4 regions of the Synechococcus sp. ROS8604 genome follow, and region 4 is predicted to be linked to each of the others. Evidence: predicted binding sites of a transcription regulator. Region 4 holds the regulator's gene; each other region holds the start of a gene.
What was found. The regulator NtcA, encoded in region 4, controls nitrogen genes in cyanobacteria. The targets are predictions, from matches to a motif close to GTANCNNNNGNTAC.
Positions count from the first base shown of each region.

Region 1 (5,272 bases), 500 kb from region 4:
GTGTTGGCCGTTTGGCAGCCAGCCCTCTAGCGCTCCTTGAAGATCTGGATTTAATCGACCACGTGGGTAGGGCAGTAGGGGTTCGCGCCCATTGAGACAATTCAGTAACGGTGCTGGAGTCGTGGTTTCAACGCGACTGCATGCTTCGAAGCGGAGCTCATCAGTGGTGTTTTGAAAGCGCACGCGTTGAATGGCATCGCCGCTGGCTGCGACGAGTTCATGGCTATGGAAGGGCTGGGGTGAAATGTTGAGTTGGTAATCGATCAGGCGCTGATGACCATGGCCCCGAGGTTGCATGCAGAGCCTGTGTTCGCTCAGACTGATTTGAGCCTCGTAGTGATAAGTGATGCAGTGGATTAGCTCAGCGCGCATGATGGATCAGTGGGAATGGAGCCAAGGTCGGTGGTGATGAAATATCGGGCGTGAATCAGTTGATGCAGTTGATTGAGCTCTTCCTGTAATTCGTCGATGGCTTCGTGCAGCCCCCGCTCAATCAGGACATCAATCCGTACATAGCTCCACTTGGCAAGCAACTGTCCGCGCAGGCATTCGAGATCATCAGGGGGGCCCAGTTGTGGTTGTCGTTGGATGAGGCGCAATGTGTCGTTGATTTTTTGCAAACAGAAGCGCACTGATCGCGGGAAGATTGGATCCAGTAGTAGGAATCTGGCCACGGAAGATGGAGTGATTGCTTGTTGAACACTTTTCCGGTACATCTGATAAGCCCCGGCTGTACGAAGTAGAGATATCCATTGAAGTTCATCAAGAACACCACCAATTTCTTTTGTGCTTGGTAGAAGAAGAAAATACTTCACGTCCAGGATCCTGGATGTTTTGTCGGCGCGTTCGATCCAGCGGCCTAGTTGACTGAAAAGCCAGGCCTGATCACGGCTTAGGGTGACATCCGTAATGCCATAAAAAAGCTGACAACCTCTTCGGATGCTGCGGAGCTGTTCTTGATCTGGTTCTTGCCAGATTGACTCACCATCTTGAACATTCCAGTAGAGGTCGTTCAGTTGCTCCCACATTTCTGTGGTGATCACATCACGGATCTGGCGAGCATTTTCTCTTGCATTGGCAATGCAGCTCAGAATGCTGTTGGGATTGTCGCGATCAAGGAGCAGAAACCCCAAGACATCTCGTGGAGATCGCAGTGGGTAAACTTGATCAAAGCTCTGCCTGTCTCCACTGGCATCAATGAGTGGAAGCCATGGTTCGGCGCTGCCGGGAGGGCAATCCAACGCCATGGCTTCACTCACTTCCAGGAAACGAGAAATGTTCTCTGCGCGTTCCACATATCGATTAATCCAATACAAGGAGTCGGCAACCCGGCTCAGCATGGCATTGCCTCCTGCATGCTTGGTTCAACTTGGCTGTCTTTGACAATCTGGCTGTCACCAACAACCCATGTGTCTTTACAGCCTCCTCCTTGCGATGAGTTCACCACAAGGGAACCACGTTTCAGGGCGACGCGAGTGAGGCCACCCGGACTGACCCAGTTCGATGCTCCGCGTAAAACATAAGGTCTTAGATCTACATGACAAGGAAACAGCTCTCCATCGCTTAGCGAGGGAACAGTCGAGAGTTGTAATGTTGGTTGGGCAATGTAATTTCGAGGGTTTGCTCTAATTTTTGAGTCGAATTCTTCGATTTCACTTCGGCTAGATTGTGGTCCTATTAACATTCCATAACCCCCTGCTTCAGCCACAGACTTAACCACAAGTTTTTCGAGGTTTTCTAAAACGTATTGGCGATCATCTGGGTGGGAGCAGAGATAAGTGGGGACATTGTCGATAATCGGTTCTTCATTGAGGTAATAACGGATCATTTTTGGTACATAGGCGTAGATCAATTTGTCGTCGGCGACCCCAGTTCCTGGAGCATTGGCAATGGCGATGCGGCCATTTTGCAAAATATCCATCAATCCAGGTACGCCAAGCGCCGAATCGCGACGGAACACCTTTGGATCGAGGAAATCGTCATCGATTCGTCGGTAAATCACATCCACTGCTTCTCGTCCAGTGGTGCTGCGCATCCAAACGCGGCCGTCTTCGCAGATCAAGTCACGCCCTTCCACCAGGGCAATGCCCATCTGTTGGGCGAGGTAGCTGTGTTCGAAGTAAGCACTGTTGAACACCCCAGGTGTGAGCAGCACAACGCGCGGTGAATCTGCCCATGGAGCTAAGTCCTGCAGTGTCTGCAACAATCTCGAGGGATAGTCGTCGATGGGTTGAACGGTTCGACCAGCAAACAGGCTGGGAAATAACCGCTTCATGACCCGTCGGTTCTCGAGGAAATAGGCCACACCAGATGGACAGCGCAGGTTGTCTTCCAGCACGCGCCATGTGCCTTCCTCGTCGCGGATGAGATCCAGTCCTGAGATGTGACACCAGCGATTCAATGGGAGCTGGATGTCTTGCATTTGGGGTCTCCAGCCCTGAGAACTTTCCACGTCTTCCCGTGGAATGACACGATCCTTCAGGATTCTCTGTGGTCCGTAGACGTCGGCTAAAAACCGATCGATGGCCTCCAAGCGCTGAAGAAGACCACGTTCGAGCTTGGCCCAATCGTTGAGATGAATGAGCCTTGGCAGGGGATCGAAGGGCAGGATTCTTTCTCTCCCATCTAATCCTGCGCCATTCAGCCGGAAGGTGGCTCCGAGTCGTCGGAGGAGGTTTCCGGCCGAAGCATGATTTCGATTTAGTTCCGTGAGCCCAATCTGCCCAAGCGACGACAGCAGTGGCTCCAAATCTGCCCTTGGAGCGGATTCCTTCCAACAAAAATATTCGTCGTAACCATGGGTTGGCCGATACTCATTGAACATTGGCTCACCATTGCACTCAGTCATCAAAGATCTGCATGTCTGTTGGGCCACGTGCTCTTTGTTACCGATCGCTTGATCGCAACGACAAATGGTTCGAAGGACGGTTTTTTGGTTTCGGTTAATACCTTTTCTGGATTAATGCAACAGTGATCAAGTAGTGGCGAGAACCATTTCTTGGTCTAGGAATCTTTTATTGAACATTTATTGATGTCATTCTGGACGATGTTCTTTGGTCGGTCGCGATCAAAGCAGCAGGTAGCGCTGGGCGAGAGGTAATACCTCTGCTGGTTCACAGGTGAGAAGCGCGCCATCGGCGAACACCTCATAGGTCTGTGGATCCACGCTCATGTTGGGAAGCGCTGAGTTGAGTTTCAGCGCACTTTTGCCAACGTCACGGGTGTGCTCTACGGCAATACAGGTGCGTTCCAGACCGAGTTTGCTTTGGATGTTGTCGTTGAGGGCTGCTTCGCTCAAAAAGGTGAGGCAACTGGGCGCAAGGGCTTTGCCAAAGGCGGCAAACATGGGTCTTCCATGCACAGGTCCAGGTGTGGGGATTGAGGCGTTGGCATCACCCATTTGGGCCCAGACGATCGATCCGCCTTTCACGACGAGTTGTGGTCGTATCCCAAAGAATCCTGGTTTCCAGAGCACTAGATCGGCGAGTTTGCCTGTCTCTACAGACCCAACTTGGCTGCTGATGCCATGGGCGATGGCTGGATTGATGGTGACTTTGGCGATATAGCGCTTCAGACGGTGGTTGTCGTTGCGGCTGGAGTCTTCCGGCAACGCTCCACGCTGCATTTTCATCTTGTGGGCTGTTTGGAAGGTGCGCGTGATCACCTCGCCGACACGGCCCATCGCCTGGGAATCGCTGGCGATGATCGAGAAGGCGCCTAGATCGTGAAGGATGTCCTCAGCTGCGATCGTTTCGCGGCGGATGCGTGATTCTGCAAAGGCCACATCTTCAGGGATTTTTGGATCCAGGTGATGGCACACCATCAACATGTCGAGGTGTTCCTCGAGGGTGTTGCAGGTGTAAGGACGTGTGGGGTTGGTGCTGCTGGGAAGCACATTCGCCTCTCCGCAGATTTTGATGATGTCGGGTGCATGCCCGCCGCCAGCACCTTCGGTATGAAAGGTGTGAATGGTTCGGCCCTTGATGGCGGCGATGGTGTCTTCAATGAAGCCCGCTTCATTCAGGGTGTCGGTGTGGATGCAGACCTGCACATCCATTTGATCGGCTACCGACAGGCAGGCATCAATGGCGGCAGGCGTGGTGCCCCAATCTTCATGCAGTTTGAGACCACAGGCACCAGCGCGCACTTGCTCCCCTAGCGCTTCTGAAGTGCTGGCGTTCCCTTTCCCGAAAAATCCAAGGTTGACGGGTAGGCCCTCAGCGGCCTGCAGCATGCGGCCTATATGAAACGCACCAGGCGTGCAGGTGGTGGCATTTGTTCCTGTGGCTGGTCCAGTGCCGCCCCCCATCAAGGTCGTCATACCACTGGCGAGGGCCGTTTCGACCTGTTGGGGGCAGATGAAATGAATATGGGTGTCAATCCCTCCAGCGGTGAGGATGTGTCCTTCACCAGCAATCGCTTCGGTGCCGGGGCCAATCACGATGGTGACGCCTTCCTGGATGTCGGGGTTGCCTGCTTTGCCGATCCCGACAATGCGGCCATCTTTGAGGCCGATATCGGCCTTGACGATGCCCCACCAATCAAGAATGAGGGCATTGGTAATCACGGTGTCAACGGCTCCTCCAGCCCGGGAGGTTTGGGATTGGCCCATCCCATCGCGAATCACTTTCCCGCCACCGAATTTCACCTCATCGCCGTAGGTGGTGAAGTCTTTTTCCACTTCGAGGATGAGGTCGGTGTCCGCTAAGCGAATGCGGTCTCCGGTGGTTGGCCCATAGGTTTCGGCGTAGGCCTGGCGGGAAATGCGATAGGGCATGAATCAGGCGTCGAGGGGTCCGTTGATGTGTCCGTTGAAGCCGACAACGCGGCGTGCTCCAGCAAACGGGATCAAATTCACGTCGCGGTGATCACCTGGTTCGAAGCGAATGGCCGTACCGGCTGGAATATCAAGCCTTTGACCGCGTGCAGCGTCACGGTCAAAGATCAGAGCAGCATTGGCTTCTTGGAAATGGAAGTGGGATCCCACCTGGACGGGGCGGTCGCCGCTGTTGGCAACGCTGAGGGTTGTGACCTCTCTGTTGGCGTTGAGTTCCAGTTCGCCGGGTTCCGGTATTAATTCACCGGGGATGAGGGGTGCCATCAAAAAAAGCCTTAGCGAATGGGGTCATGCAGGGTCACGAGCTTGGTTCCATCGGGAAATACCGCCTCGATTTGGACTTCATCCACCAACTCTGGAATGCCCTCCATCACCTGGTCGCGGCTCAGCCACGTGCTGCCTTCCTGCATCAGGTCGGCCACAGTTTTCCCATCG
Region 1 covers NZ_CP047946.1:2,811,391-2,816,662, reverse strand. Annotated here, with positions in the region: gene SynROS8604_RS15180 (transglutaminase family protein) at 1-372, opposite strand, end outside; gene SynROS8604_RS15175 (alpha-E domain-containing protein) at 357-1,340, opposite strand; gene SynROS8604_RS15170 (circularly permuted type 2 ATP-grasp protein) at 1,334-2,824, opposite strand; gene ureC (urease subunit alpha) at 3,068-4,777, opposite strand; gene SynROS8604_RS15160 (urease subunit beta) at 4,781-5,101, opposite strand; gene SynROS8604_RS15155 (urease subunit gamma) at 5,113-5,272, opposite strand, start outside.
Region 1: the regulator NtcA is predicted to act here: its motif matches at 2,936-2,949, upstream of SynROS8604_RS15170 (circularly permuted type 2 ATP-grasp protein).

Region 2 (5,272 bases), 980 kb from region 4:
CAAGTTCCCGGTTTGATCCCAACTCTTGTTGCGGCGTTGGCAGTGGTGATGGGACTCAATCTGCTTGGAGTGGTTCGAATTCCCCTTCCAGCCGGGCCGGACCCGATGCGTTGGACCAGCAGGGTGCCCGCTCCGCTTGCCCCGGTGACAGCCGGGTTGGCATTTGGGCTTGCTGCTTCACCCTGCACAACCCCCGTACTCGCCGTCCTGCTCGGCTGGATTGCCAGCACGGGACGCCCCCTTCTCGGCGTGCTGATGCTCACAAGCTTTGGGATTGGTCAAGTGCTGCCTCTCATGCTTGCGGGCAACTTGGCAGCCTCCCTGCCGCGCTTGCTGGCGTTACGCCCCATCGGCCGGTGGGTTCCACCGATCAGTGGCGTGATCCTTCTTGCCACAGGCACTCTCACCTTGCTAGCGAGATTGACCTGATCCGATGCCTGCACTTCGCCGACTCTTCGCGCTGCTCTCCGATCTTCGTTTGGCGATCCTGCTCCTTCTGCTCATTGCAGGAGCCAGTGCCCTTGGGACCATTCTTCCGCAGAACGAAGCGCCTGATTTGTATCTCGAGCGTTTCAATGCGGACCCATGGCTCGGATTGATCAACGGCGAGCAGATGTTGCAACTGCAGCTGGACAGCATCTATTCCAGCGTGTGGTTTTTAAGCCTTTTGGCATGGCTGGGGTTGGCCTTGATCCTCTGCAGCTGGCGTCGTCAATGGCCAGCGCTGCTCGCCACCATGCGCTGGATTGACTATCGCCAACCCAGGCAGCTGAGCAAGTTGGCACTGGCCGAATCAATTCGCTGTTCCAACGGTGCATCGGCCCTAGACGCGCTGAGTTCCCACCTCCAGCAGCAAGGCTGGGCGGTCCAGAGGCATGAGGATCGGCTTGCGGCGCGGCGTGGCGTGATTGGGAAGGTAGGGCCCCTGTTGGTTCACACCGGCTTGGTCCTGCTGCTTATCGGGGCTGCATGGGGAGCACTGGCTGGAAATCGCTTGGAACGCTTCCTTGCCCCTGGCCGAGCTCTCGATCTTCTAGACCCGTCTGGAAACAACAGGCTCTCGCTGACCCTCGAGCGCTTCGAGATTGAGCGTGATCCAGCAGGACGCACCGAACAATTTCGCTCAACGCTGAGGCTCGATCCGCCAGGAGGCCCCTCAGAGCAGCGCATGATCAGCGTGAATCATCCACTCCGCTATCGAGGGATGACGGTCTATCAAGCGGATTGGTCGCTTGCTGCGATCACCGTACAAATCGGCAAGAGCCCTGAATTGCAATTACCTCTTCGGAGTTTTCCCGAGCTCGGTGAACAAATTTGGGGTCTTGTGCTTCCCACACGGCCGGATGGATCTGAGCCAGTGCTGATGAGCACAAGCAGCGAACAAGGCCCTGTTCAGGTGTTCGATGCCGACGGATCGCTGCTCGGCAACCTGCGACCTGGCGGAGCATCCACTGAAATCAAAGGATTACCCCTGAGGGTGGCCGACATCATGCCCGCCAGCGGACTGCTCCTTAAGCGTGACCCTGGCGTCCCACTGGTTTATGCAGGCTTTGCGATCACACTGCTTGGCGGAGGACTCAGCTTGATCGCAACCCGACAACTCTGGGCCGTGCTTGACCCAGAAACCTTGCAGCCATCCCACAGAAAGCTGCACATCGGCGGACTATGCAATCGCAATCTCGCTGGCTTCGCGGCTGAATTACCAGTCCTGATCAGCAGGGTTGACGGCTCCCATGACTGACCCTCACAACCGTGTGAACGTTGCCACGAGGGTTGAAATCAGCTTCTAGCTCCATCCATACAGGGGCACAGGCCGCGACGAGATCATCAAGAATTTTGTTCGCCACCTCTTCATGAGAAATCGAAGTGTTGCGGTAATGATTGACGTACAACTTGATCGCTTTCAGCTCGACCACCCGAGGTCCCGGCTGATAAATCAAGCGCAACACCGCGAAATCCGGGTAACCCGAGAACGGGCAGAGGCAGGTAAATTCCGGCAATTCGATCGACACCTCATAAGGGCGCCCAGGCCTTGGGTTGTCGAAACAGATCAACTCGGCATCTGCAATAGCCCTTTCGCCATACAGCGGAGTCTTGGTGAGCTCAGTGCCGGTTTTGCTCATAAAACGAATACGGAAATCTTTAGCGCTCGACCTTAAAGCCAGCCCTCCACAACCGCTGCGTGAACCTCTGTGCTGTTTGATTTGGTATCGATACGTACAACACGTGGGCCGAAATGCAGGCCTAATGGTTATGAAATGAATGTGTATGCGATGGATCTCAGACTGATTAGCGAAGGACAGGCCTTCCGACTCCAGCCTGAGAGCGTCCACGGCATGCTCTGGCTCCAAACGCATTTTGAAAAGTCTCACTGGGAGCTTCTGGCTGAGGGCCTTGCCACGCTGAGCCCAGTCAATGTCGATGAGCTGATTGAGGACGCTTCGAACGCCGGATTGAACCTTTCTCCTCTTCCGGCCCTGTCATCTCAGCTCAATTCCTGACACACTCGAAAGATCGATTACTAACAATTCCATGAAAAAGGTCGAAGCCATCATCCGTCCCTTCAAGCTTGAAGATGTCAAGTTGGCGTTGGTCAATGCCGGCATCGTCGGCATGACCGTGAGCGAAGTGCGCGGATTCGGTCGTCAGAAGGGGCAAGTGGAGCGCTATCGCGGTTCTGAATTCACTGTTGAGTTTCTGCAGAAGCTGAAAGTTGAGGTTGTGATCGACGATGACCGCGTCGATGATGTGATCAACGCCATTGCAGAAGCAGCAAAAACAGGCGAGATCGGCGATGGCAAGATTTTTGTCTCCCCAGTCGAAACCGTGGTACGCATTCGTACAGGCGATCGCGACAGTTCAGCCCTCTGATTGCAGAGTGTCCTGAACCACCTTCCGAACCACTTCATCAGAGAGGTGGTCTTGATCATGCTCGCCTAACCACAACAAGTACTCGTGGTTGCCGGCTGGACCGGTAATCGGAGACCCCACAACTCCCTGGGCATTCCAGCCCAGGGAGTGTGCCGCGGAGATCACTGATGCAATGGCATCCCTGTGAGCCAAACCATCTCGCACCACTCCGCCCTTCCCCACCCGTTCGCGTCCCACCTCAAACTGAGGCTTAACCAGCACCAAGGCTTCGCTTCCCTGCGGTTCCAACAAGGCGCGAATCGCCGGAAGCACGAGTGCCAAAGAGATAAACGACACATCTGCGACAGCCAGGGTGGGAAGAACGTCATCAGGCCCGTAAAGCTCAGCTGCGCTCAATCGACGCAAATTGGTGCGCTCCCTGAGCACAACCCTTTCATCCGTGCGCAAACTCCAGGCCGTCTGGCCATAGCCAACGTCGATGCCATACACCTGACGGGCACCATGTTGCAGTAAGCAATCGGTGAAGCCACCCGTCGAAATTCCCCCATCAAGGCAGGTGCGCCCCTCCACCTGGACAGGGAAAGCCTCCAACGCTGCCAGCAACTTTTCACCCCCTCTCGACACAAACCGAGGAGGCTGCTCCACGATCAACGCAAGATCGAGCAAAACCGTGTGACCTGGCTTATCGAGCAGCTGGCCGCGATGGTCTCTGACCTTGCCGGCGCGAATGAGTTGTTGTGCTTGCTGACGAGATGCCGCCAAACCCAACGTCAGCATGTGGAGATCTAAACGCTGTTTACGAGCCATTTCGACATGAAAGCACCGTGAAACCGAAACAAATACCGGAGTTCCTCCCCGGGTTCAGCAGACCTCCCTGAAGATCTTCGCAAGCCGCACGCAAGTCCGTGTCAGCCAACAACGTCTTCAATATCAAAAGCGGACTCCGCCCATCCCTTCGGGCCAGATTCTGTCGCAAGTCCAGCGAGGCTTCGAACCGCGTCCTCGAGCTCTTGGCCCCAGGCTCATTCGTCACCCTCGACAACCACCCCAAGGATCTCCCCCCCTTTCAAGTGATCGAATGTCGGGGAGGCCTGTGCTGGGTCCGTCAGCAAGCCTGGGGACAGAATGTTCAATGGGAAGTGGAGCATCGCCGCCTCACCTCTGCTTAACGCCACACGCCATATCCCAGCCTTCAGCGCCATACATTGGTTGAGTTGTCGCCACGCGCTGGCCCTTGATCGAGAGATACACCCTGCCCGAGATGGGCGAGATCTGGACAGACCGGGCCAAATACCAAAGTTGGCTGGATGTTGAGGTTGCGGCCTGTGAGGCCAACTGCAGGCTTGGTCGTGTCCCCAAGGACGCGATGCAAACGATTAGCGAACAGTCGGCGTTTGAACCGGAGCGGATCCTTGAGATCGAGGCCGAGGTCCGCCATGACGTGATCGCCTTCTTGACCAATGTGAACGAGCACGTTGGCGATGCAGGGCGTTACATCCACGTCGGCATGACCAGTAGCGACGTCCTTGATACAGGCCTAGCGCTGCAGTTGAAAGCCTCCGTCGCTCTCCTGCGCCAAGAGTTGGCGGCCTTGGACGCCGCGATTGCCAAGCTGGCGGTGGAACACAAAGCCACCGTGATGATCGGCCGTTCCCACGCGATCCATGGAGAACCGATCACCTTTGGCTTCAAACTGGCTGGCTGGCTGGCTGAAACCCGCCGCAATGGTGAACGTCTGGCTCGCCTGGAGCGTGATGTGGCCGTAGGCCAGGTGAGCGGAGCGATGGGCACCTACGCCAATACGGATCCAGAGGTGGAGAAGATCACCTGCGACATTCTCGGCCTCACTCCCGACACGGCGAGCACCCAGGTGATCTCTCGCGATCGCCACGCGGACTACGTGCAGGTCCTAGCCCTGGTTGGGGCCTCGCTCGATCGCTTCTCCACCGAAATTCGCAACCTGCAGCGCACCGATGTTCTGGAGGTCGAAGAAAGCTTCGCTAAGGGGCAAAAAGGCAGCTCGGCCATGCCCCATAAACGCAATCCGATACGCAGCGAACGAATCAGCGGGTTAGCGCGCGTGCTGCGCAGCTACGTGGTGGCAGCCCTGGAGAACGTGGCTCTCTGGCACGAACGTGACATCAGCCACAGCTCAACGGAACGGATGATGCTGCCGGACTGCTCTGTGACCCTGCACTTCATGCTGCGTGAGATGACCGCCGTCATCTCTGGCCTCGGGGTTTACCCAGAGAACATGGTCCGCAACATGAACGTCTACGGAGGCGTGGTCTTCAGCCAACGGGTCCTGCTCGCCCTCGTGGATGGTGGAATGAGCCGGGAGGATGCTTATCAAGTGGTTCAGCGCAACGCCCACAGCGCTTGGAACACCAACGGTGGTGAC
Region 2 covers NZ_CP047946.1:2,332,454-2,337,725, forward strand. Annotated here, with positions in the region: gene SynROS8604_RS12635 (cytochrome c biogenesis CcdA family protein) at 1-429, shown strand, start outside; gene SynROS8604_RS12640 (cytochrome c biogenesis protein ResB) at 434-1,741, shown strand; gene queF (preQ(1) synthase) at 1,713-2,123, opposite strand; gene SynROS8604_RS12650 (hypothetical protein) at 2,274-2,501, shown strand; gene SynROS8604_RS12655 (P-II family nitrogen regulator) at 2,533-2,871, shown strand; gene SynROS8604_RS12660 (TlyA family RNA methyltransferase) at 2,860-3,678, opposite strand; gene SynROS8604_RS12665 (hypothetical protein) at 3,777-4,040, shown strand; gene purB (adenylosuccinate lyase) at 4,106-5,272, shown strand, end outside.
Region 2: the regulator NtcA is predicted to act here: its motif matches at 2,208-2,221, upstream of queF (preQ(1) synthase).

Region 3 (5,272 bases), 1.1 Mb from region 4:
ATAGCGATAGGACCGAGCCCCCTTCCAGCGAATAAGCATCCTGTCAACAGTGAACCCGCAATCTTGAGCAGTTCTTTGGCAAACGGGAATCCGCGGCGGGTCTGAGTTCAGCCTGGTGTTGGTCGCGTTTGTGCTGTTGATGAGGTGGCAGCAAACGGCTGAGCGGGTGGTGCTGTTTTGTGCCGCGGTTGGTGCTTTCCCCCTGGCCTGATCAATTCGTCTGCAGAATCACTGCATTGATGGGGAGCGTGGTATCTGAAGCTGGTGTGAATCCTGCTGATCAACGCTGGAGTTTCTGGCCGCTGCTGCCAATTAGCTCCCAGTTGTTAGAACAGATTTGAGGGGCTTCTCCTTACATCATCCCTGATATTTTGTGCAACTGGGCTGGATGGTGTGTAACTGAGGCATCGAAGCCCTGGCGGTTTATTGAAGCTGGCTTGGAATGCGTTTCCTGTTGATTGGCTCTGATGGGTTCAGTCTCAGGTTCTATGACCCCAGGATTGCCGTGCACTCAAGTCTTTCTTGGGAGGCATCGCGTCGCTGCAAACGCTGGCTGATGACCCTGGCGAGATAACGCGCATCATCGCTAACTCCACAGAAGCGCCCTGAGCCCCAGGTATGGAGCCATGGCAAACCAATGAAATACAAGCCGGCGCTTTTGGTGACCCCGCGATCATGGGCAGGGACACCACTCCCATCAAAAACGGGCGCATCAATCCAGCTGAAATCGCTGCGATATCCCGTACACCAGATCACAGCAGCAAGCGGCTGTGTCTTCAAATCAATCCCAGGGTCTGCCATGGGTAAGGGTTGCCAACAGGGCGAATACGCCGGCTCAACGGGTGCATCGATACCTTCTTGTTCGATCCAGCTATCAATGCTGGATCGAATGCGGCAATACACCGAATCGGCTTGATCGAGATTGGTGGCCAGGTCATCAGCGAAACCGATGTATTCGCTGAAAATGGTCGACAGCCGGCCATGCAAATGCATGCCTTCCATGGCCCGATGACGGAGATCAATCTCACGTCCGCCGTCTCGCCCAGTGAGGTAGTGATTGGTCTTGTCTCGTACGGATCGTGGATCAGCGTGATCGCTGATCGGCATGGCGTAATAGCCCATGCGGTCCAACCAATCCACAACATCTTTGCCGCGATAGCGGCGGGGAGATCGTGGCGCTCGACCCACACTTAGATGCACCGTACGTCCTGCAAGGTGCAGGTCTTCAGCGATCTGGCTGCCCGATTGGCCATTGCCGACGACCAGCACTGGACCATCTGGGAGTGCCTCAGGGTTTTGGTAAGACCGAGCATCCAATTGCTGCACAGCAGCTGGTAGACGTTCGGCGAATGGATGACGACGGGGAATGTGATAACCCCCAGTGGCAACGATGACGTGATCCGCCTCGATGACTCCTTCACTAGTGTCGAGCCGATAGCCGTTCACGATGGGTGTCAATCGGGTGACGGACACTCCCTCGCGGAGATCAGGATTGACATGCTGAGCGAAGCGTTGCAGATAATCCACAATCGACGCCTTGCCCATGAAGCCGTCGGGCTGATCTCCTTTGTAGGGGAAGTCGGGTAAACGACATTGCCAGTTCGGCGTTACAAGGCAGAAGGAATCCCAGCGTTGTTGATCCCAAGCATGTGCCACACGGTTTTTTTCAAGAACAAGCGGTCGTATCCCTTGTTGCTGCAGCTCATAGCTGGCCGACAAGCCAGCTTGGCCGGCACCGATAACCACTACGGAGCGGCGCTGCGGTGAGGACTTGGATTCCAAAATCACTTGCATAAAAATATGAAAATAATCTAGAAAAAATCATTTCAGAATAGGCTTAAACGTTGTAGCGAAAAGCACTAAATTGCCAATCAAGCTATTTACTCCTTTTGAAGATTTGGTTGCATTAGACACATCACGGATGATGGCCATGGAGTCACTATTAAATTGATTGTGAAAACTTTACATGCCTGCTGTAGATCGTCCAGCCAACCAGCCCGGCGACTTCCTTGTTGATTACGAGGAAAAAGTTTTTCCTGATGTCAAAGCCGAGCCTGGAGAGAAAGCTCTTGTCACATTCCATACCGTGGCCTTCGAGGGCTCCATTGGGCTAGTCAATTTGCTCCAAGCCAGTCGTCTGATCAATAAGGGCTTTGAAACCTCTGTTCTGCTCTACGGTCCTGGCGTCACCCTGGGGGTGATGCGCGGCTTCCCCAAGCTTGGTGATGCAGCTTTTGATGGTCATCTGAACTTCAATGCCCGCCTCCAAAAATTCATGGATCAGGGCGGAAAAGTCTATGCCTGTCGGTTTGCCTTGCAGGCCCTGTATGGCCATGGTGAAAAAGCATTGATGCCTGGAATCACACCCGTGAATCCACTTGATGTTCTCGACATTGTCTTGATGCACCGTAAAGAAAACGCCTTCATTCTTGATACCTGGACGCTCTGATTATTTCCGGAGATTCTCCACTGTGACCATAGTCAAAGTTGCTGCTGCGCAGATTCGTCCCGTGCTGTTCAGCCTGGATGGATCTCTCCAAAAGGTGCTGGATGCCATAGCCAAAGCCGCAGTTGAGGGTGTGGAGCTGATCGTTTTTCCTGAAACGTTTCTGCCCTATTACCCTTATTTTTCATTTGTCGAACCTCCGGTCTTGATGGGGCGATCCCATCTGGCTTTGTACGAGCAGGCCGTGGTGGTTCCAGGCCCTGTCACCGATGCCGTTGCTGCTGCTGCCCGTCAGTACGGCATGCAGGTTTTGTTGGGCGTCAACGAGCGTGATGGTGGAACGCTTTACAACACACAGCTGTTGTTCAACAGTTGCGGCGAGCTGGTTCTCAAGCGGCGAAAAATCACACCGACTTATCACGAGCGAATGGTCTGGGGCCAAGGGGACGGCTCAGGCCTGAAGGTGGTTCCGACGCCATTGGCTCGGATTGGAGCCCTGGCCTGTTGGGAGCATTACAACCCACTTGCTCGTTTCGCATTGATGGCTCAAGGGGAGGAGATCCACTGCGCGCAGTTCCCCGGTTCGCTGGTGGGACCGATCTTCAGCGAACAGACCGCCGTCACCATGCGTCATCACGCTCTGGAAGCCGGGTGTTTCGTGATCTGTTCCACCGGCTGGCTCGACCCCGATGACTATGCATCAATTACGCCTGAAACGAGTTTGCATAAGGCGTTTCAAGGGGGGTGTCACACCGCTGTGATCAGCCCTGAAGGCCGTTATCTGGCTGGTCCCCTGCCTGATGGTGAAGGGATGGCGATCGCCGATCTGGATCTTGCACTGATCACCAAGCGCAAACGGATGATGGACAGCGTCGGCCATTACAGCCGTCCCGAACTGCTGTCTCTACACATCAACAGCACGCCTGCGGTTCCCTTTCAAGACATGACCACATCATCAGTTCCGTTGATTCCAGCCTCGGCTCCTGATGGCCTGTCATCGATGGAGACGCTGAACCATGTCTGATCTTGGTCGCCTGGTCACTGAACTGCAGGTGCATGGGGTTCGGGTTGACTCCTTAAAGGGAAACCCTGGACGACGGGGAGGTGCAGGTCCCTCCGATCACCGTGCCTTGGATCTCAACGGCACCACCGTGATGGTGCCCGTCTACAACGATGCTTCCGCATCCTCTCCCTACAAGCTTGCATCCTCTGGTGATGTTCTTGCGATCGAGGGACCCGAGCAACCATGGTCTGCAGAGATCACAACCCCACGAGAGCCAGAGTTTTATGGCTTGAGCACAGCCGACGGAATCTCCTATCGATCGATTGCCTTGCTGCACAGCAAGGATGTGCTGGCGACCACGCTGCTGCAGACCTGCATCCGCTTCCGAGATCGATCCCAGTCGTGTCAGTTCTGCGCTATTGAACAGTCGATCGACGATGGTGCCTTGATTCGCAAAACTCCCGATCAGGTCGCGGAGGTGGCAGAAGCTGCCGTCCGATTGGACGGGATCAAGCAGTTGGTCATGACCACCGGAACGCCCAATAGTGATGATCGCGGTGCTCGTGTGATGGCTGAAACCGCTGAAGCGGTCAAACGTCGGGTCGATATCCCAATCCAGGGCCAATGTGAACCGCCGGAGGATCCGAGCTGGTACCAACGCATGAAGGAGTCTGGAATCAACAGTCTCGGTATCCACCTCGAGGTGGTTGAGCCTGATGTACGGCGTCGGATCCTTCCTGGGAAATCGGAGCTCAGTCTTGAGCGCTACTACGAAGCATTCGCCGATGCCGTTGCGGTCTTCGGTCGCGGTGAAGTATCGACCTATCTGTTGGCCGGACTGGGTGACAGCAAAGAGGCCTTGCTGGCCTGCAGTCGTCGCCTGATTGAACTCGGGGTCTACCCCTTTGTGGTGCCCTTTGTTCCGATCTCTGGAACACCACTTGAGAACCATCCATCACCAGACAGCTCTTTCATGGTTGAGGTTTATCAGGGTATTGCTGCGATGCTGAAAGCGGGGGATCTGCGCTCCGAGCAGATGTCCGCCGGTTGTGCCAAATGCGGCGCTTGCTCGGCGCTCTCTCTGTTCGAGAAGGCTTCGTAGTCATGGTTTCGTGTCTTGATCCCAGCAGCTGCGGCATTGGCCGCAGCATCAGCTCCGCACCACATCTGTTCACGCCGTCTGTGCGCAGTGGCATCGGCATCGATGCCGATGATTTCCGCCTATCCCCCACGGCATGTTCCGAGCGTTTCACCTTTCATCTTCTTCGCCCTGATTCGTCACTGATTCAGGGATATTGGTCGTTGCGGCGCGGCATCTTCTGCAGTGAGCAGCATGTATTTGAAGACTCAGATCGTGATGAGCTCGATGCGATCGCCTATCCAATTGCAGCCTTGCATCACAGCTCAGATCCAGAGCATGACGATGCTGCTGAAACCGATGTGATCGGCGTGGTTCGGATTGTGGAGACGGAACCGCGACTTTGGTACGGCGGTCGTCTCGGTGTGCATTCCGACTTCCGATGTCATAACCAAATTGGGAAGGGATTGATCTGGAAAGCTGTAACCAGTGCCAATGGTTGGGGATGTGATCGTTTCCTCGCCACGGTGCAGATTCAAAATGTCCGCTTTTTCCGCCGCTTGCATTGGACCTCGATTGATGAGCTTGAGATCCGGGGCATCCGCCACCACCTGATGCAAGCGGATCTCGACTATTACCTGCCCTCACATGAGCATCGGCCAGTCGCCTCGCATCATCCAACAGCTGTGGCGTGAATAACTTGGGCCTTGTGAACGCCTTGAGCAAGTCCAGTGGCCTATGGGCG
Region 3 covers NZ_CP047946.1:1,563,660-1,568,931, forward strand. Annotated here, with positions in the region: gene SynROS8604_RS08200 (MSMEG_0569 family flavin-dependent oxidoreductase) at 487-1,794, opposite strand; gene SynROS8604_RS08205 (MSMEG_0572/Sll0783 family nitrogen starvation response protein) at 1,967-2,449, shown strand; gene SynROS8604_RS08210 (Nit6803 family nitrilase) at 2,472-3,470, shown strand; gene SynROS8604_RS08215 (MSMEG_0568 family radical SAM protein) at 3,463-4,551, shown strand; gene SynROS8604_RS08220 (MSMEG_0567/Sll0786 family nitrogen starvation N-acetyltransferase) at 4,554-5,222, shown strand; gene SynROS8604_RS08225 (sll0787 family AIR synthase-like protein) at 5,219-5,272, shown strand, end outside.
Region 3: the regulator NtcA is predicted to act here: its motif matches at 1,847-1,860, upstream of SynROS8604_RS08200 (MSMEG_0569 family flavin-dependent oxidoreductase).

Region 4 (5,272 bases):
CCCTTGAAGCACGGTGCTCGTGGCGGTGTCTGCGAGGAGCAATCCACTTTTGCTTCGGCCGGGATCCATGGCGACAACGCGAGTCATCGGCTGAGACGCAGCTGGATGGCGATGGGATCTGCTGTTTCGCTGCGGCGTAACGCCACCGCTTCCAGCCCCGCGAGTCCTCCGTTGCGGTCGATCAGCTCTTGGCCAAGCGCATTGATGGCATTGCCATCAAACTGCAATCCCTTGCTGAGAGAACCGCGTCTTTGCACCTCGGCCAATGTGGAGGCGAGGAGAAGGTTCAGCCGATTGCGCACGGCTTCAGGGTCGCGTTCATTGCTCGCCAGGGTAGTGCGTGCCAAGACCTCACCCTCCCTGGTCACCGTGACATTGGGACGCACTTCAGGGAAGGCGTAGACAACGGTTTCGCCCAGCAGCACATTGGCGGCTGAACGGATGTTCACAACCCAGGTGCCAGGTTTGCGAATCGTTTGTTCCAAGCGCTTGATGTCAGGCCTCGGAACCAACAGGATTTGACGCTCTGCCGGTTGGCCAGGCAGGACCTGTTGATAGGCCTGAAGATTGGCGTCTCGGAGCAACTGATCGATCACCGTTTTTGCCTGATCGGGGCGTTCGAGTTTCAGGGTCACGGTGGCAAGCGGCTGCCCGCTGCTGATGGCGACGTTGCCGCGCCGCAGCGCGAGGAGCGTGTCTTCCAGTTGATTGAGTTCTTTCTCGCCATCGCGAATTTGCGTACGCACAGCAGAGAGTTCCTGTTCGGTGCGTTGGATCTCGATATCTTTGGCATCCACGTCTTGGCTCAAGCGCTGTCGCTCCGCTTCCAAGGATCGGGTTTGCTCCTGGAGAGGCTTAAGGGTGCGACGCAGTTCTGCCGCGCGTTGTTGGGCCGTTGTGAGCTCCTTGCTGGCCTGCTCCTGAGCGCTTTTGCTGGTTTTGAGATCAGTGCGACTGCTCCTTAATTTGGCTTCGAGAGCATTCAGTTCAAACAGCCCAACCCTGAGTTGCCGACTGATCAAGAGCAGGAGTCCAAGGGAAAGCGCACTAATCAGACTGCCGGTCAACACCGTGATCACCACGGCTGTGCGCTTGGGACGCAGTCCAAGCAAGCTCAGCCGAGCTTTCCCCACGCGAGAGCCAAGGCGGTCCCCCAGGGTTGAGAGCACCCCTCCAAGCACAAGCAGGGCGAGAAGTAGAAACCAGCCGGTCACGGAAAATGAAGGATCAGAGTTCGGATGGGAGCTCCATCTTCACCTGCATGGTCAGCTGAACCGCTTGGCGAGAGCGATTGGATCGAGAACAGTGATCTTTTTGCGATCGATATCGACAAGGCTCGATGACTTGAGGTCCCCCAGGAGACGCGTGATCGTGACGCGTGTGGACCCGATCGCCTCGGCAATGGCTTGGTGGGAAAGGCGTAAATCGATGGTGATCCCCCGTTGACCAGGCACACCGAAATCTCGACAAAGCACCAGCAGAAAGCTCACCAGTCGAGACGACATGTCCCGATGGGTGAGGGTTTCGATCATCGTTTCGGTCTGGAGAATCCTGCTGGACAGCCCCTGCAACAACAGCAATCCCACACTGGTGTCGTCTTCAATGGCCTGCCGCACGGATGTGGCTGGAGCCGTCACCATCTCCACCCGTGTGAAAGCGATTGAGTGATAAAAACGATCGGATCGGTGACCTGTCAGCAACGACAGAACGCCAAACAAACTGTTTTCTCGCAACAGGGCAACCGTGATTTCTTCGCCCGATTCATAAACCCTGGAGAGGCGGACGGCACCTCGACGAATCAGATACACCTTTTCAGCGGGGTCGCCGGGGAAAAAGATGGTTTTCCCACGTTCCACCATTTCCGAGTTGGCACCATCGAGTCCCCGAATGACGTCTTGAAGGGTGCGACTAGCTGGAGCCGCTGGGGTTCCGAAACTCGAGCCCGCTGGGCGGATGGTTGGGGGAGCGTATCGGCTGAAGCCGCGGCTGACTTCGGCCATGGTTTCTACTCGTGTTCCGGGATGCTATGGATCAGCACCTCCTGCTCATGTAGCAAGGAACACGAAAACCCGCACTTTCACCTATTGGAGAGAGCCCAATTCTGATTCTGCATAATCTGCTTGAGCCCAGGCTCGGCGAGGTCCAGTAGGTCATTGAGCTGGTGACGACTAAAGGGAGCGCCTTCCGCCGTGCCCTGTAGCTCCAGCAAATGCCCCTCTCCGTTCATCACGACATTGAGATCCACATCGGCTTGGCTGTCTTCGCTGTAGTCGAGATCGAGTAGAGGGCGTTGGTGAATCACGCCAACGGAGACGGCGGCCACCTGGGATTGAACAGGATTGCTGCTGAGGACCCCTTGCTGAACCAGCCGTTCGCAGGCCCGTTGCAGCGCGACCCAAGATCCGCTGATCGCAGCGGTGCGCGTGCCTGCATCCGCCTGAATCACATCACAATCGATTCTCAACGTGTTTTCGCCAAGTGCTTCCATGTCGATCGCTGCCCGTAGGCTGCGGCCAATCAGACGCTGAATCTCCTGGGTGCGTCCGCTCAGTTTGAGGAGTTCACGGTTCTGTCGCTCTGGAGTGGATCCAGGGAGGAGTCGGTATTCGGCGCTGAGCCACCCCTGGCCTTGATCTTTGCGCCAGCGAGGCACTCCTTCTTGATGACAAACGCTGCAAAGAACAGCGGTGCGCCCGCTGTGGATGATCACGGAACTCAGGGCAAATCCCATCGGATCCCAGCTGATCGAGAAGGGGCGAAGCTCGCCCGGCTGACGTCCGTCATTGCGAGAGGTGCCTGTCATGAGCCCAAGGTGCGGAGATGCTTTGAGCCTGCCAGGTGGCTAGGCACACCATGGATGGTGTCAAAACACTTGTGTCTTGGCCTTTCACCGCTAGATTCATGCACATCCGGATTTGCCGGACATCGGCGAATGTGATGACCGTCAGCCTCAGCCCTACCCATCATTCCCGTGAGTCGCGGACTGTTGACCACAGGACTCTCGAGCAAGCAGGTCTCAGGCGACTCCCTTCTGTGGAGGTTCGTCCGCCGCTGCATTTGGTGGCTCCGGAAGGTCAGCTTCAGGTGCATACCGCCTCCTTTCGTGGGAGTTTTTCTGGTGTTCTGAGCCAGGCGCTGCGTGCGGCGGGCCTGGGTAGCCATGTCTTAATTGCTCAGTTTCTTAAGGGTGGAGTGGGCCAAGGCCCTCAGAGCAGCCTCACCCTCTGCGATCGGCTGAGATGGTTGCGCCCCTCCGTGACGGAATGCCTTTCAGATGCTGCTGATAGCCGCGATGACGAGGTCAAAGAGGCGGTTCAGGCGGTTTGGCAGATCTGCAAAACCCATCTTCTAGAAGGCACCTTGGATCAACTCGTGTTGGATGAGATTGGCTTGGCGATCGAGCTTGGCTATCTGACTCATGAGGATGTCTTGTCGGTGTTGGAGCAACGGCCATCCGCCATGGATGTGATTGTGACGGGGCCCGCGATCCCTGCAGAGATGATGGAGATGGCTGATCAAGTGACGGAACTGCGTCGAGGTTTTTAATGCTGAAGAACGATCGTTGGATTACGGATCAAGCCGATGCAGGCATGCTTGAGCCTTTTCAAAATGGGTTGGTACGCCACTTGGATCCGGATCAACGCAAGAGTCCGGTTCTTAGTTTTGGCTGCTCGTCGTATGGCTACGACTTGAGGCTCTCGGCTAAGGAGTTTTTGATCTTTCGCCATGTCCCAGGCACGATCATGAATCCCAAGCGATTCAACCCTGACAACCTTGAATCAACGCCTCTTCATCATGATGAGGATGGCGACTATTTCATCCTTCCGGCCCATTCGTATGGCTTGGGTGTGGCCCTTGAAATAATGCGCGTGCCACCCAATATCACGGTGATTTGCCTTGGTAAGAGTACGTATGCCCGTTTAGGCATCATTGTGAATACCACTCCAGCAGAGGCTGGATGGGAAGGACACCTCACCTTGGAATTTAGTAATAGTTCTGGCGCTGATTGTCGGATTTATGCCAATGAAGGGATCTGTCAGTTGTTGTTTTTCGAGGGTGATCCTTGTGAAACCACCTACAGCGACCGGCAAGGGAAATATCAGCATCAGCCAGAGCGGGTAACGCTGGCCAAGGTCTGAATGAATGGTTGTTAGGGAGCAAGCCTGGCTTTATGCAGTCTTGTTTTTTCGTACCAGCTTGCAAATTCTGGAGTCCAAGCTTTGAGATGGGGCCACATCAAATCGCAGAGTTCGCGGATTTCTTGCTGGGCATCCAGCTTGGCGCGTAGGTCCATGAAATGCAGGAAGGCCCTGAGCGTGAAGCTCACCACAAAATGTTGTCTGTAATCGAATGGGAGGATGCCGCGGGCATGTTCTTCGGCAAAACCAGCCTGAAGCAATTCCTGATAGCGAGCGGCACTGATTTTGCAGTGGCTTAAATCTTTTTGCCGCTCAGCTTCGCTGTAGAGGTATTTTTTGCCTTTTCGGTCGCTGTACTCGCCGACGGGGCGCAAATAAAACACTTCTTCGAGATCGAGTTCTCCGAGGGCAGCCCTGCAGATGCGATCGCCTGTGTAACGCATGGATTGCACATCAAAACTGACGCCCACCCGGTGCGTTCGTGCCTGTTGCATCACGGAATGGGGAAACCAGCCCACGTTCAACACAATCTGGGCATGCTCCATCGGTCCGTAATGGCCCCGCTCTCCAGCCAGGAGGCGTTTGACGCAAATTTCGCCAGCTTTGATTTCATCGGGCCATTGCGCGCGATCGGCTGCCACAAAGCCCTCGCTGTAGTCCTGGTGCATTCCCACGTACACGCACTGTTGCGGATTCGGGGTTGCGGCGATCAGGTCAACTCGAAAACGAGAGTCCATGGGGGTCGTCTGCGATGAACTGTTCATGTTTTGTCTAGCTGTGGCTGCGGGGGCCTGGGCTTGAAACCGTCTCCGCAGGGGGCACGCTGCTGGTCGAACCAACGCCAGCCAGCGCAGGCAACGGCGAATTGTCGATCAAGGCAACCGCCAATGCTTCCAACTCGTCTGCTGTTCGCGCCCCAAGCGAACGGCCGCGCATCACAGCGTCGGCTGAAAATAAATTGAGCTGTGGAATCCCTGTGACGTCATACAGGTTGATCAAATCGAGCCAGCGTGGATTATCGATATTCACCAAAACCACATCCAACTGATCGGCGTGTTTTTGTTCCGTCTGAAGCATCGCTGGCGCCATCGCTTGGCAGGCCTCACACCAATCGGCGTAAAACTCCAGCACGG
Region 4 covers NZ_CP047946.1:430,614-435,885, forward strand. Annotated here, with positions in the region: gene SynROS8604_RS02180 (resolvase) at 1-87, opposite strand, end outside; gene SynROS8604_RS02185 (DUF3084 domain-containing protein) at 84-1,214, opposite strand; gene ntcA (global nitrogen regulator NtcA) at 1,266-2,000, opposite strand; gene rph (ribonuclease PH) at 2,078-2,803, opposite strand; gene SynROS8604_RS02200 (cob(I)yrinic acid a,c-diamide adenosyltransferase) at 2,938-3,546, shown strand; gene dcd (dCTP deaminase) at 3,546-4,139, shown strand; gene thyX (FAD-dependent thymidylate synthase) at 4,151-4,876, opposite strand; gene SynROS8604_RS02215 (thioredoxin domain-containing protein) at 4,911-5,272, opposite strand, start outside.